3 regions of the Arthrobacter sp. NPDC093125 genome follow, and region 2 is predicted to be linked to each of the others. Evidence: predicted binding sites of a transcription regulator. Region 2 holds the regulator's gene; each other region holds the start of a gene.

Evidence for each region. Region 2 encodes HrcA, which represses chaperone genes, less so after heat shock. Its sites were predicted from a motif close to TTNGCACTCGNNNNNNNCGAGTGCNAA; they were not measured.
Region 1: ACIP9X_RS08010 (Hsp20/alpha crystallin family protein) is a predicted target of HrcA. The motif match lies at 1,921-1,947, and genes of this name have one in related genera.
Region 3: groES (co-chaperone GroES) is a predicted target of HrcA. The motif match lies at 2,304-2,330, and genes of this name have one in related genera.

Annotation. Positions count from the first base shown of each region.
Region 1 is NZ_JBIVOQ010000003.1:159,466-164,115, forward strand. It holds gene ACIP9X_RS07990 (hypothetical protein) at 1-83, opposite strand, end outside; gene ACIP9X_RS07995 (CBS domain-containing protein) at 287-703, opposite strand; gene ACIP9X_RS08000 (hypothetical protein) at 827-1,249, opposite strand; gene ACIP9X_RS08005 (GlsB/YeaQ/YmgE family stress response membrane protein) at 1,482-1,742, opposite strand; gene ACIP9X_RS08010 (Hsp20/alpha crystallin family protein) at 2,027-2,449, shown strand; gene ACIP9X_RS08015 (NAD(P)H-hydrate dehydratase) at 2,630-3,541, opposite strand; gene ACIP9X_RS08020 (histidine phosphatase family protein) at 3,591-4,349, opposite strand.
Region 2 is NZ_JBIVOQ010000005.1:243,605-248,254, forward strand. It holds gene ACIP9X_RS12755 (DUF4870 domain-containing protein) at 100-519, opposite strand; gene ACIP9X_RS12760 (DUF3097 domain-containing protein) at 704-1,558, opposite strand; gene hrcA (heat-inducible transcriptional repressor HrcA) at 1,767-2,780, shown strand; gene dnaJ (molecular chaperone DnaJ) at 2,837-3,964, shown strand; gene ACIP9X_RS12775 (16S rRNA (uracil(1498)-N(3))-methyltransferase) at 3,967-4,650, shown strand, end outside.
Region 3 is NZ_JBIVOQ010000002.1:480,248-484,897, forward strand. It holds gene groL (chaperonin GroEL) at 153-1,763, opposite strand; gene groES (co-chaperone GroES) at 1,851-2,144, opposite strand; gene ACIP9X_RS06700 (hypothetical protein) at 2,375-2,776, opposite strand; gene ACIP9X_RS06705 (SAM-dependent methyltransferase) at 2,829-4,058, shown strand; gene ACIP9X_RS06710 (shikimate 5-dehydrogenase) at 4,108-4,650, opposite strand, start outside.

The DNA.
Region 1 (4,650 bases), on a different contig from region 2:
AAAGGAAAAGCATTGGTTGCAGCCTGCGAGGGCAGGGCAAACGAAATACCGCCTATGAGCAGGGCCAGTACGGCTGTAGTCATGACGAGCAGCTTGCGCATAAATCAGTCTCCTTGGTCGATGCCGGCAACAACATAGTAAGCATGATTAGTATCGGATACTAAGCATCCTTGATGAATTGTTTGGCATTCGAGATCAAGGCTCCCGAAAAGGCGCTTTCTTGTTTCGAATAAAGGCGGCCCCGGTCGGGCCCGGAAGCGGCTGAAGCCAGGGCCGGCCCCCGACTTCAGTACGAGATGAATTCCACCAGTTCGCCCACCCGCTCCTCGGGGTAGTTCCTGGCGATGTCCGCCTGGCTCAGCATGCCCACCAGATCATGGCCGTCGATGACAGGCAGCCGCCGGACCCGGTGCTCCTGCATGGTCCTAATGGCTTCCTCGATGGAGTCGTCGGCGCCGATGGTTACGGGCTTGCCTTCCCCGAAGTCGCCCGCCTTTGCGGTACGCGGGTCGCCGCCCTCGGCGACGCATTTGATCGCGATGTCCCGGTCCGTGACCATGCCCTTCAGCCTGTTGTCTTCACCGCAAATTGGAAGCGCACCGACGTCGAGCTCTTTCATCTTCCTGGCTGCCTGCTCGAGGGTCTCATTTTCGCCGACGCATTCCGCACCGCCGGTCATAATGTCGCGTGCCTTGACGGCCATATCCATATCTCCTCACCAATTCCGGCACCGCCGGCAGGCCGCCGTCGGCGCTTCCTATTCACCTTGCGTGGGCCGGTTACCAGCAAAGTCCGACGGCGGCACCCCGCCGTTTGCGGTCCGGGTCTAGTCCGGAACCTCCATTTGAAAGCCACATCCGCAGCGGAGCAGGCGGGTGGGGAGGTGGACGTCGTGGATCGTGTGGCGCAGCGACAGCTCCTCGCCGGGGATGCTGCTGGTTCCAGAGCTGACCGACGTCATGGGAGTGCCGCAGTGGAAGTATTCGCCACCGAACTGCAGGACGCCCATCATCTGGCCGTGCCGGTTCAGGACGGCAGCAACGTCGTGGATGCTTGCCGGGTGTCCGTAGAAGTAGTCGCATTCGATGCAGGTGTAGGACACGTCCACCAGGCCGTCCTGAGCGGGGTGCAAGGCTTCGATGGACTCGACGATCAGGTGCTCGTCGGTGCGGCATTCTGAGCACCATAATCTGTCGCCCGGCGGACGGTGGGCTTCACCGGGAAGTTTTGCATTGGAGATGGTCGACACTGACACGCTCCTGGTTATGGGGTCTCTGTGCCCTGACTGCTTGAGCTCAATCCCACGCTTAAAATAGCGCTCGCCGCGCAGGCAAACAAGAGTAGGCGCTGGGCGGCTGGGGCGTGCGGGGCCAAGGGTGGCACTGAGGCCAACGCTGGCGGAATTCTTGCGGCGCCGGCAGAACTCAGCGCAGGTAGCCGGCCCGCCCTCAGGCGTGGCCGGCTACCCGTGAAGCGTGGGTTTAACGGCGGATCCGGCGGCGGCCGGCGACGCTTTCGGCAACGCCGATCAGCAGGACGGCGGCAATGACGGCAACGATGAACCCGAGAACGTTCAGCTCGAAAATGTTGCCCGTTCCGAGCAGGCTGGCGATGACGCCGCCAATGACTGATCCTGCGAGGCCGAGCAGCAGGGTGGCCCCAAGCCCCAGGTTCTGCTTGCCGGGTTTGATCAGGCGGGCGAGGGCTCCGATGACGAGCCCGGCGACGATGAATCCAATCATGGCGTTACTCCTTATGCGGTGCGTCGGCCTTCAGCTCCGGAACCATCCGGACGCCAGGCCAATGCTAAGTAGGTATGTTGTCCGATGGTAAGCATACTTCCTAAACGGGTTGCGCGCCCCCGTCCCTTGGAGGGCCGCCGCCAGCGGTCCGGAAGTTGCAAAAATTCTTCCACAGCCCCTTGCACACCCCTATCCTCAGTGCTATAAAAAATCTATACCAGCTGATACAGATCTGGCTGGTAGTGATAACTGAATGGACCGTCTCACCCATGAGGAGGGAAGCCATGTTGATGCGCACCGATCCGTTCCGCGAGCTGGACAGGCTCGCCCAGCAGGTTCTTGGCACAACGGCGCGTCCGGCCGCCATGCCGATGGATGCGTGGCAGGAGGACAAGGAATTCGTTGTGGCCTTCGATCTGCCCGGCGTGAACGTTGACTCCGTCGATCTGGACATCGAACGGAACGTCCTGACGGTGAAGGCTGAACGTCCTGACCCCGTAGGCAAGGAAACGGAGATGATTGCCTCCGAGCGTCCCCGCGGTGTGTTTAGCCGGCAGCTGATCCTGGGGGACACCCTGGATACGGAAAACATCAAGGCCAGTTACGACGGCGGCGTGCTGACTCTGCGGATTCCGGTTGCGGAGAAGGCCCAGCCGCGGAAGATCGAAATCGAAACCAAGGGGGCCCGGCAGGAAATTAACGCCTAGCCTCCGGCGAGCCAGGGAGGATCCGGCGAACGCGTTGTCTGCCTAATTGGGCGGTTAGCCCGGGAGCACGCCATCGCGCTTAGGCGCACAGGCAGAAGTCCGGATTTCTCCCGTAGAGGGTCGGCCCGGGGCCGTTCGGCTCCGGGCCGACCCTGTGCCTGCAAGCTGTGCGCCTGCCGGCTACGTATTCAGCTCCATCATCAGGGGAGGCAGCTCGTCGGACAGTTCGCGGGCCAGGAATCCGAGGCTACCGAGGCGGCTTGCGAGCCTGTCGCCGGCGGCGGCGTGCAGGTGCGTGCCCCAGCAGGTGGCCTGCGCATCGGTGGTGCCGCGTGCGCGCAGCCCGGCAATGGCTCCGGCCAGGACGTCGCCACTGCCCGACGTACCCAGCCCGCCGTAGCCGGTGGTGATCTGCCACCGTTCCGCGGCTTCCGGCGCGTCGCCGCCCGGCGGCCTGGCGATGAGGCCCTGGCAGCTCACCACGGCCTGGTATTTCCCGGCGATTTCGACGACGGCGGCCGCCAGGGCTTCTTCGTCGCCCAGGTCCGCGTCCCGGCCGAGCAAAATGGCAGCTTCGGTGGGGTTCGGCGTGAGAATGAGCCGGCCTGCCCACGGGTCAAGGTCGTCCAGCAGCTTGGGAAGGCAGCCCAGCGCGTAGGCGTCGAGAACAATGGCGGCGGACCCGCCGTCGTCGTCCTGGTCGGAGGTGCGCGCTGCCTCGTGCCGGAGCAGCTCCCTGAGCAGCGCCTCGGTGCCGTCGATGTCGTCCAGCCCGGGGCCGATGAGCACCGCATCCGCAGCATCAAAGTCCTCGAGCAGCGCCTCCAGGCCTTCGGATCCCAGGGATCCTCCAGCGGATTCCCGGAGCCCGATGACCCCGGCTTCCGGGAGGGTGACGGCCAGTTGCACGGCCACAGATTCAGGCACCGCAAGCGTCAGCCTGCCGGCACCGGCGCGGAGCGCCGCGATTCCGGCGAGCAGCGTGGCCCCGGGAGTCCGCCGGGCGCCGCCGATCACCAGCACCGCCCCGCGCGAATACTTGTCCGCTCCCGGGCTGGGGAGCGGCCAGTCGCGCAGCAGCGACGGCGTGATCTGGGCCGGGGGCGCGTCCTGCCCGGCAGTTTCCTTGGATGACCGAGCCTCACTTTGGGTGGACACTGGCATCTCCTGCGTGCTCGGTGACCTGGACGCCCTGCTGTTCCAGATGCTCGGCCACGTTGAAGCTCTCCAGCGTCCACGGCCCCGCACCTTCCGGCCGCACGTACCGGGTGAGCGAGGCGTTGAGGACGGACGTGCCCGCGGCGAGGTCCAGCAGTTCCCGTTCGGACATGCCTTCCAGGACGTAGCGGAACAGCATCACGACGGCGTCGTGGCAGACCAGCATCACACGGTGCCCGCTGCCCAGCGCATTCAGTTCGTCGAGCACCGAACGCACCCGCAGCGCCACGTCCGCCCAGGATTCCCCGCCCGGCGGGCGGTAGTAGAACTTACCCAGCCACCGCCGTCGTTCTGCCTCCTCCGGAAACCGGTTCTCCACGCCGATGCTGGTCAGCTTGTCCAGGATGCCGAGCTCGCGGTCACGGAGCCGTTCGTCGGTGCGGACGGTCAGCGGCCACGCCGCTGTCTGGACTGCTATGTCGGCGGTCTGGTAGGCGCGCATGTACGGCGAGGAGATGACGACGTCGGGACGCAGCTCCTCGGGAGTGGCTGCCAGTGCGTGGCCCAGGGCCTGCACCTGCTCCCGGCCGGTGTCGGAGAGTTCGACGTCGGCGTCGCGGGCGGGGACGTCGATCTCGTCCAGGCCTGCCGCCTGCGCGTCGGAGGCGGCCACATTACCCTGGCTCTCGCCGTGCCGGACCAGGATGAGTTCCACCGCTCCGGCATTCCAGCCTGCGGGCATGCTCCGGTCGCTCTGCTGATGCTGGCTGCGCTGGCCGTCGTTGCTTTGGCCGTTTTCGCTGCCGCCGCTCTGCTCCGCAACTCGTCCGTAAACTCTGCGCTGGTCGACGCCGTGCTGGTCAATTCCGCGCTGATCGATGCTGCCTTGTCCGTCATTGCCCACGATGTCCACTCCCGGTTCGCGCTTGGCCTGCGATTGCTCCACGTTACTAGCGCCGTACCCTCGCTGCCACCCAACTAACCCGCAGCTGAGAAACTAGGTGGCAGCTGTGGCTGTTCTGAGGCGTGGGAACGACCTGATC
Region 2 (4,650 bases):
CGCAGGGTTCCCTGGCCGAGCTTACGAGGCTAGGGTGCGCTGGGCCCACGCCCGCAGGGTTCCCTGGCCGAGCTTGCGAGGCTAGGGTGCGGGTGGGGATTACTTGATCCAGCGGAGGTTGTACGGGTACCGGTGCGGCTGGCCCCGGTTCACGTGGATGCCGGCCGAGACCGAGAAGCACGTCAGTGCAATCCAGATCAGGGTCGCGAGCACGGCGAAGATGTTGCCCACCACCGGAAGGAGCACCAGGAGGTTGGCCACGACAGCCGCGATGGTAGGCGGCAGGGTGAAGTTGAGGGCTTCCTTGGATTCCTGGGCTGTGAACGGGCCACGGTCCTTGAAGATCAGATAGATCAGCAGCGCCGGCACGCAGCCGAGGATGCCGCCGAAGTGCGACAGGGTTGCCCACTGGCGGTCTTCGCTGGCGGTCAGCGGAAGCGCATTCGCAGGCACGCCATGGTACTGGGGCCGGTCAGGGCCGGACTGGAGGTCCCTGCGGTCGCGAGCGTCGTCTGCCACGGTATGTCTTCCTTAAACGTACGTTGGTGCGGTGTTGCCGGTAGTTCAGGTTCGCGGCCGGCCGGCAGAACCGGGACGGCGGCAGCGCGAGTGGCGCCCTTCCAAGAATACTGGGTCGCGAACGCATTGGACGACCGGCTCCCCGGTCAGCGGATTACGGACAGGGCGGCAACCGCGGCCTCAGCTAGGGCACCGTAAGGAAGTCGATGACTTCCTCCACCCTGCCCAGCAGGGCCGGTTCGAGATCGGCGTAGGTGCGGACCGCCCCCAGCAGCTTCTGCCAGCCCAGCCCGATGTCTTCCTTCGTCTCGTGCGGCCAGCCAAAGGCTGCGAGGATCCCGGTCTTCCAGTCGGTGCCGCGGGGGATCACGGGCCACTGTGGGATGCCGAGGACCGACGGCCGGATCGCCTGCCACACGTCCACGTAGGGGTGGCCCACAATGAGAACATTTCCCGCCGCGCCGGGAGAGGCCATGACGGCGTCCGCGATGCGGGACTCCTTGGAATCGGGGACCAGATGGTCCACGAGGACTCCCAGCCTGCGGCCGGGCCCCGGGCGGAACGCCGCCACGGCGCCCGCCAGATCGTCAATGCCGTGCAGGGGCTCGACGACGATGCCCTCCACCCGGAGGTCATCACCCCAGACCTTCTCAACGAGTTCGGCGTCGTGCTTTCCCTCAACCCAGATGCGGCTGGCCTTGGCCACCTGGGCGCGCTGGCCCTCGACGCGGACGGACCCGGAGGCCGTCCGGCCGGGCGGAACCAAGCCTGCCTTTTTGGCGGCCGGCGCAGGAGGCATCAGCCGGATGGGCCGGCCTTCCAGCAGGAACCCGAAACCGAGTTTGAAGGAGCGTGATTTGCCGCGCCGGTCCTCAAGGGCCACAACGTGCATGCCGCCTGACTTCTCCACCCGGACCACAGCACCCACCCAGCCGGACTGGACATCTTCAAGCACCATCCCGCGCTCGACTGGAACCTCGGGCAGCTCGTTCTTGGCGGGCGCTGAAATTTCCTGCGGGCCCCAGGACTGGTACTGCATCGATAACACCGCTTTGCACTAGGAGTCGGCCGCCCGTCACAGGAAAGGCCTCCGGCGGACACGGCTCCGGATTTCGCCCGAAGCGGTACCAATGCTAACAACGGGCGGACTCATATTAGACTTGTTAGCACTTAGGGATGTCGAGTGCTAACCATGACGCCGGGCAATGCCCTGCTGGTGCCCAGGAACGGTCGATCGGAGGTGGATTGTGAGCGAACCGCGCAAGCTTGAAGTGCTGCGCGCCATTGTCGAGGACTACGTTCATTCCCGCGAACCCGTGGGATCCAAGGCGCTTGTTGAGCGCCACCACCTGGGCGTTTCCAGTGCAACCATCCGCAACGACATGGCAGCCCTGGAAGATGAGGGACTCATTACTGCACCGCATACCAGCGCCGGCAGGATTCCCACTGACAAGGGGTACCGGCTGTTCGTTGACCAGATCTCGGCTGTCAAGCCGCTGTCTGCCGCTGAGCGGCGGGCGATCCAGTCACTGCTGGAGGGCTCCGAGGATCTCGACGACGTCCTTGACCGTACGGTAAGGCTCCTGGCGCAACTGACCAACCAGGTCGCCGTCGTGCAGTATCCGCACCTGAGCCGGGCCGTGGTGCGGCACATCGAATTCGTTCAGATGGCGCCCCGCAAGGTCCTGATCGTGCTGATTGCCGACTCGGGGAAGGTCGAGCAACGTGTCATCGACGTCGGCCAGGAACTCAGCGATGATGCGCTGACGTCACTCCGCACCCGCTTCCTCACCGGCCTTGCCGGCACTCCGCTGACCCTGCTGCCCCAGCACTCGGCGGCTGTCGTCGCAGGCTGCGCCCCCAACGAGCGCCCTGCGGCGCACGCCCTGAGCAAGGCCCTCGAAGCGCTCTCGCACAGCAGCCGGGAAGACCGCATGGTCATGGCCGGCACGGCCAACCTCGCGCGGTCCAATGTCGACTTCCCGCTCAGCATCGGCCCCGTACTCGAGGCGCTCGAGGAGCAGGTGGTCATGCTCCGCCTCCTCAGCGAGATGGCCCAGGACCACCGCGGCATCGCTGTCAGCATTGGACGGGAAAACCCCTACGACGGCCTGGCCGAGGCGTCGGTGGTCGCCACCGGCTACGGGCCGGACGCCACCGCCAAGGTCGGCATCCTCGGGCCCACCCGCATGGACTATCCCACCACCATGGCCGCCGTTCGAGCGGTGGCCCGCTACCTTTCGAGGATTCTCGGCCCGTAACCGCACGGTCCGTGACCCCGGCACCCCAGGCACCATAACCAGGAGAAGATACAGACTTGAGCAGCCACTACGACGTTCTCGGAGTCTCCCCGGAAGCCACCGGAGAAGAAATCAAAAAGGCCTACCGCAAGCTGGCCCGTACCCTGCACCCGGACGTCAACCCGGGCCCGGAGGCTTCTGACCGCTTCAAGGCCGTCACGCACGCCTACGAGGTGCTTTCGGATCCGCAGAAGCGGCGGGTCTATGACACTACGGGCAACGAGAACGGCACGGACAACGGCTTCGGCGGGGGCAGCTACGCTGGCCAGGGTTTCGCGTTCCAGGACATTTTCGACACCTTCTTCGGCGCCGGCGGCACGGCCGGCCCCGCCTCACGCGTCCGCCGCGGACAGGACGCCCTCATCAGCGTTCGCATCGACCTGCGCGACGCCGTCTTTGGCGCGAACAAGAAGCTCGAGGTTGACACCGCCGTCGTCTGCCCCACCTGTGAGGGTTCCTGCTGCCGTGAAGGCACGCATCCGGAGCGCTGCGACATCTGCGGCGGCAGCGGCCAGGTGCAGAGGGCAGTCCGCTCCATCCTCGGCCAGGTCATGACGTCCGCGCCCTGCGGCTCCTGCGAAGGCTTCGGCACCGTCATCAAGGATCCCTGCAACGAGTGCAGCGGCCAGGGCCGCATCCGCAGCCGCAGGTCCCTGACCATCAAGGTTCCTGCCGGCGTCGCCACCGGTACCCGGATCCAGCTGTCCGGACAGGGCGAGGCGGGCCCGGCCGGCGGACCGGCAGGTGACCTCTACGTCGAAATCCGGGTCAACAACGACCCGACGTACGTCCGCGACGGCGACGATCTGCACGCCACCCTGCACATCCCCATGACCGCCGCCGCGCTGGGCACCGAACTGAGCCTGGACACGTTCGACGGAAAGCAGGACATCGACGTCAAGGCCGGAACGCAGTCGGGTGAGATCATCACCCTCCGCGGCCTGGGAGTGACGCACCTGCGCGGTTACGGCCGCGGTGACCTCAAGGTCCATCTGCAGGTTGAAACACCCACGAAACTCGATCCCGCCCAGGAGGACCTGCTGCGGCAGTTGGCCAAGCTCCGCGGCGAGCAGTACTCCGAGGGCAAGTTGGCCGCGAGCGGCGGCGTTTTCGCGAAGCTCCGGGACCGCTTCGGTAACCTGTAGCGGTGAGCAACCCGGTATTCTTTACGCCCGCAGGCTCCTTGGATGAGGTACGCGAGGGTTCGCTGTTCGTGCTGGACGGTGCCGAAGCGCGGCACGCCGTGACAGTCAAGCGGCTGGCCGTGGGGGAGCCTGTGGACATTGCCGACGGCGCCGGGCGGCGCCTCACGGGCACGGTCACCAAGGTGGCGCCGGCGGTACTGACCGTCGAATGTTCATCCGTCACGGCGGAGGACCGCCCTGCCGTCCGCCTGGTGCTCGTCCAGGCCCTGGCCAAGGGCGACCGCGATGAACTGGCGATCGAGACTGCCACGGAGCTGGGCATCGATGCGGTAATCCCGTGGCAGTCCGACCGGTCGATCGTCCGATGGAAGGGCGACAGGGCTGCCAAGGCCCTCGGCAAGTGGCAGTCGGCGGTCTCTGCCGCGGCCAAGCAGGCCCGGCGGGCCTGGATCCCCGGGGTGCGTGCCGCCGTCGACACCTCCGGCCTCGTGAAGCAGGTGGAGGACGCCGCGCTGGCCGTGATCCTCCATGAAGACGCCGTCAGGCCCCTGCGCGGAGTGCTGGAGGCGTGGCAGGAAGCCGGGCGCCAGAATCAGGACCCCTGCGACGTGCTGCTGATCGTCGGGCCGGAAGGCGGCATTAGCCCGCGGGAAGTCACGAAGCTTTGCAGCGCCGGGGCGGTCACT
Region 3 (4,650 bases), on a different contig from region 2:
GTTTCGTGATTTTTCGAACCAGTTGAACACGCCGGATGTGACCGGACTCTCAGACTAAGCACGTGCAGTGGAACGCCGGATGGAACGAAGGAAGCCCGGTCCAGCAACTGCTGGACCGGGCTTCCTGACGAACCGGTTGAACGGACTGCAGCCTAGTGGCTGTGGCCTGCGTGCTCGTCTTCCTCGGCCGGCTTCTCAGCCACGAGGGTTTCGGTGGTGAGCACCAGCGCAGCGATGGAAGCCGCGTTGCGCAGGGCCGCGCGGGTGACCTTGACGGGGTCGATGACACCGGCCGCGATCAGGTCCTGGTACTCGCCGGACTTGGCGTTGAAGCCGTTGTTGTTTTCCTGCTCGGCAACCCGGGCAGCCACGACGTAGCCGTCGTGGCCGGCGTTCTGGGCGATCCAGCGCAGCGGCTGGACCAGGGCACGGCGGACAATCCCGACGGCAGCTGCCGCGTCACCTTCGAGGGCCGTGACTGCCAGGTCCTCGTCGAGTGCCTTCAGCGCGTGGATCAGCGCCGAGCCGCCACCGGCCACGATGCCTTCTTCGAGGGCAGCGCGGGTGGAGGAAACGGCATCTTCGATGCGGTGCTTCTTTTCCTTGAGCTCAACCTCGGTGGCAGCGCCGACCTTGATCACGCCGATGCCGCCGGCCAGCTTGGCCAAGCGCTCCTGCAGCTTCTCGCGGTCCCAGTCGGAGTCAGTGCGGGTCAGCTCGGCGCGCAGCTGGGCAACCCGTGCTGCGACGTCCTCTTCCGTACCGGCGCCGTCGACGATGGTGGTGTTGTCCTTGGTGACCGTGATGCGCCGTGCGGTGCCGAGCACCTCGAGGCCGACAGTGTCCAGGCTCAGGCCGAGCTCCGGCGAGACAACCTGCGCACCGGTGAGGGTGGCGATGTCGTGCAGCATGGCCTTGCGGCGGTCACCGAAGCCCGGAGCCTTGACGGCAACGACGTTCAGGGTGCCGCGGAGGCGGTTGACGATCAGCGTGGACAGGGCCTCGCCCTCGATGTCCTCAGCGATGATGAACAGCGGCTTGGAGCTCTGCAGCGCCTTTTCCAGCAGCGGCAGGAACTCCTGGATGGCGGAGATCTTGCCCTGGTTGATCAGGATGAGGGCGTCCTCGAGGACGGCTTCCTGGCGCTCCGCGTCGGTGACGAAGTACGGGGAGAGGTAGCCCTTGTCGAACTGCATACCCTCGGTGAGGACCAGTTCGGTCTGCGTGGTGGAGGATTCCTCGATGGTGATCACACCATCCTTGCCGACCTTGCCGAACGCTTCGGCCAGGAGCTCGCCGATTTCCTCGCTCTGGGCGGAGATGGCAGCCACGTTGGCGACCTGGGTGCCTTCAACGGGGCGGGCGTTTTCGAGCAGGCGGGCGGCCACGGCTTCAACGGAAACCTCGATGCCGCGCTTGATCTGGCCCGGGGCGGCACCGGCAGCTACGTTGCGCAGGCCTTCCTTGACCAGGGCCTGTGCCAGCACTGTGGCGGTGGTGGTGCCGTCGCCGGCGACGTCGTTTGTCTTGGTGGCGACTTCCTTGGCCAGCTGGGCGCCAAGGTTCTCGTACGGGTCCTCGAGCTCAACCTCACGGGCGATGGTCACGCCGTCGTTGGTGATGGTGGGAGCGCCCCACTTCTTGTCCAGCACGACATTGCGGCCGCGGGGACCAAGCGTCACCTTGACCGTGTTTGCGAGCTTGTCGATGCCGGCTTCAAGAGACCGGCGGGCAGCGTCGTTGAACGCAAGCTGCTTTGCCATGGGTTTTGTCCTTTCAAGACAGAACCCCGCGCCGCTGGTGAGCCAGACAAAAGTCAGGCAGCACCGGCGGCACGGGGATCCAAAGAGTTACTTAACGACGATTGCCAGAACGTCGCGGGCAGACAGCACGAGGTACTCCTCGCCGCCGGTCTTGACTTCGGTTCCGCCGTACTTGGAGTAGATGACAACGTCGCCGATGGCTACGTCAACCGGAACGCGGTTGCCGTCCTCGAAGCGGCCGGGGCCAACTGCTACAACTTCGCCTTCCTGCGGCTTCTCCTGTGCGGAGTCCGGGATAACCAGGCCGGAAGCCGTGGTCTGCTCGGCTTCGAGCGGGCGGACAACAATACGATCCTCAAGAGGCTTAATAGAGACCGACACTCGGACCTCTCCTTTTCGTCAGCAAAAATTCATGGACAGTAAAACTGTGGTGCCTTGGCGGCAGACCGTCGTCGCGGTGCCGGCAGCAGCCAGGCTGGCAGTTCTTCATGTGTTAGCACCCTCCTAGGGAGAGTGCTAATGATGACTCTATGTAAGGGGTTAGCACTCGGTCAAGGCGAGTGCCAGAAGTTCATCTGCTGTAACAGGCGGAACGGGCGGAAAGTCGCCCTTCAGCGGCCGGTGAGGGCATCGAACCCGACATCCTCGCCGCCGTCGTCCGCAGCGAATGAACCGTTCTTTCCCCAGCGGACCAGTGCGACGGCGGCAGCGGCTGCGGCGAGCGCCGAGGCTATGAGGAACACCACGGCTCCGATGCGCGCGCCTGCGTACAGGTCCCGGATCTGGCGGGCTTCATCGGTCGCGTCGTTGATGTTCTTGCCGCCTACGGAATAAACGGTGGAGTTGAAGGAGTCCAGCAGGAAGATGATGCCCAGCAGGACGAGGCAGACGATGGCACCGCCCACGCCTGCAATCAGCACAGGGCGGGCATACCGGGCGGGATGTGAGTAACGGACCGGACCGGTCTGGTTGTCGGCGGGCTTGTCTGGGCTGGGCGCTGCGCTGAATTCCATTCAGACCACCCTATCGGGAAGCCGCCGCCTGTACTCCACTAGGCTTGAACGCATGTCTGACGCACCGCAGGACCAGATCGCACAGCTTCTGACCGAGGAAGGGTGGCAGCTGCTGGCATCGCTTGGTCCCTACCGCGAGGACGCGTCCATGGCGCTTGCTTCCAGTCTCCGCAAGGCGGGCCACTCCCCCGAGCTGGTCTCCGCCGTGCTGACGCAGTCGCGCCTCCGGACCAAGGCCGAGGGCAAGTTCGGCGAATTCGCCCGCCAGATGCTGTTCACCCAGGCCGGCCTGGAGCAGGCGACCCGGCTCAACGTGGCCGCCCGGCACGCCCAGCGCTTCGCGGAGGCGGGCGTCCGGCACGTGGCCGACCTGGGGTGCGGCCTGGGTGCTGACGCCATGGCACTGGCTTCCCTGGACGTCGCGGTGACCGCTGTGGAGATGGATGAAACCACGGCCGCCTGCGCCACTATCAACCTCATTCCGTTTCCGCACGCCACGGTGGTGCATTCGGACGCCACTTCCGTTCCGCTGGGTGACGCTGACGGGGTCTGGCTGGATCCGGCGCGGCGCACGACGTCCACGTCCGGAACCAAGAGGATCTGGGACCCCGAGGCTTTTTCGCCGCCGCTGTCCTTTGTGGAGTCCCTCGCGGCGGCGGGCCGGGCGGTCGGCGTCAAGATGGGCCCGGGCATGCCGCACGAATCCATTCCGGCGGGCTGCGAGGCCCAGTGGGTGTCCGTGGGCGGCGACGTCACGGAAGTGACGCTCTGGTTCAATGCGGTGTCCCGGCCGGGAGTGCGGCGGGCGGCGCTCCTGCTCGGCCCGGCAGGGGCGGCGGAACTCACCAGCGGCGAGGATTTCGACGGCGGCCCGGCAGCTCCGGTGGGACCGGTCGAAGGTTTCCTTTATGAGCCCGATGGCGCCGTGATCCGCGCCGGGCTCGTGGCCGACCTGGCCCTGCAGCTGGGCGGGCACCTCCTGGACGAGCACATCGCCTACATCTGCGCCCCGGAGGCCGTGGATACGCCCTTCGCCCGGGCCTACCGGATCCTGGAGGTCATGCCCTACAGCGTGAAGTCACTCAAGTCCTGGGTGAAGGACAACGGCATCGGCGTGCTGGACATCAAGAAACGCGGCACGTCCGTCACTCCGGAGGAGCTCAGGAAGCAGCTGCTGCCCGGCGGGAAAGCGGCCGGAAAGAAGGCAGGCAAAAAGACCGCCACCCTGGTCCTCACCAGGATCGGCGAGGAACGGGTGGCGGTCTCAGTGGAGCCGGTCTAGCCTGTTGCGGCCCGGACCTGCTGTGCCGGTACCTGCTGCGGGCCCGGACCTACTGTGCCCGGACGAAGGCTTCGGCGTCCCGCACCTGCTCGTCCGTGGGGCGGATGCCGGTGTACAGCACGAACTGTTCGAGCGCCTGGATGGTGGCCACCTCAGCGCCGGTGATGACCTTCTTGCCGGCCGCCCTGCCGGCTTTGATCAGCGGCGTCTCCGGCGGCAGGGCCACGACGTCGAACACCACCTCGGCGGCGTCAATGGCGGCAGCCGGAAAAGACAGAGAGTCCGCTTCAGGCCCGCCGGCCATGCCGATGGGCGTGACGTTGATGGTCAAGTCGGCCGTGGCATCGCCCAGCTCAGCACGCCACGCAAAGCCGTAAAGGTCAGCGAGCGCACGGCCCGCGGCCTCGTTCCGGGCAACGATGGTGACATCACGGAAGCCGGCATCCCGCAGGGCGGCCGCCGTGGCCTTCGCCATGCCGCCCGCTCCCCGCAGCAGCACCGAGGAGTCAGGGCGCACCGCGTTGCGTTCCAGCAGCTGCTCGATCGCCGTGTAGTCGGTGTTGTAGGCAGTGAGGTGACCGGCGTCGTTGAC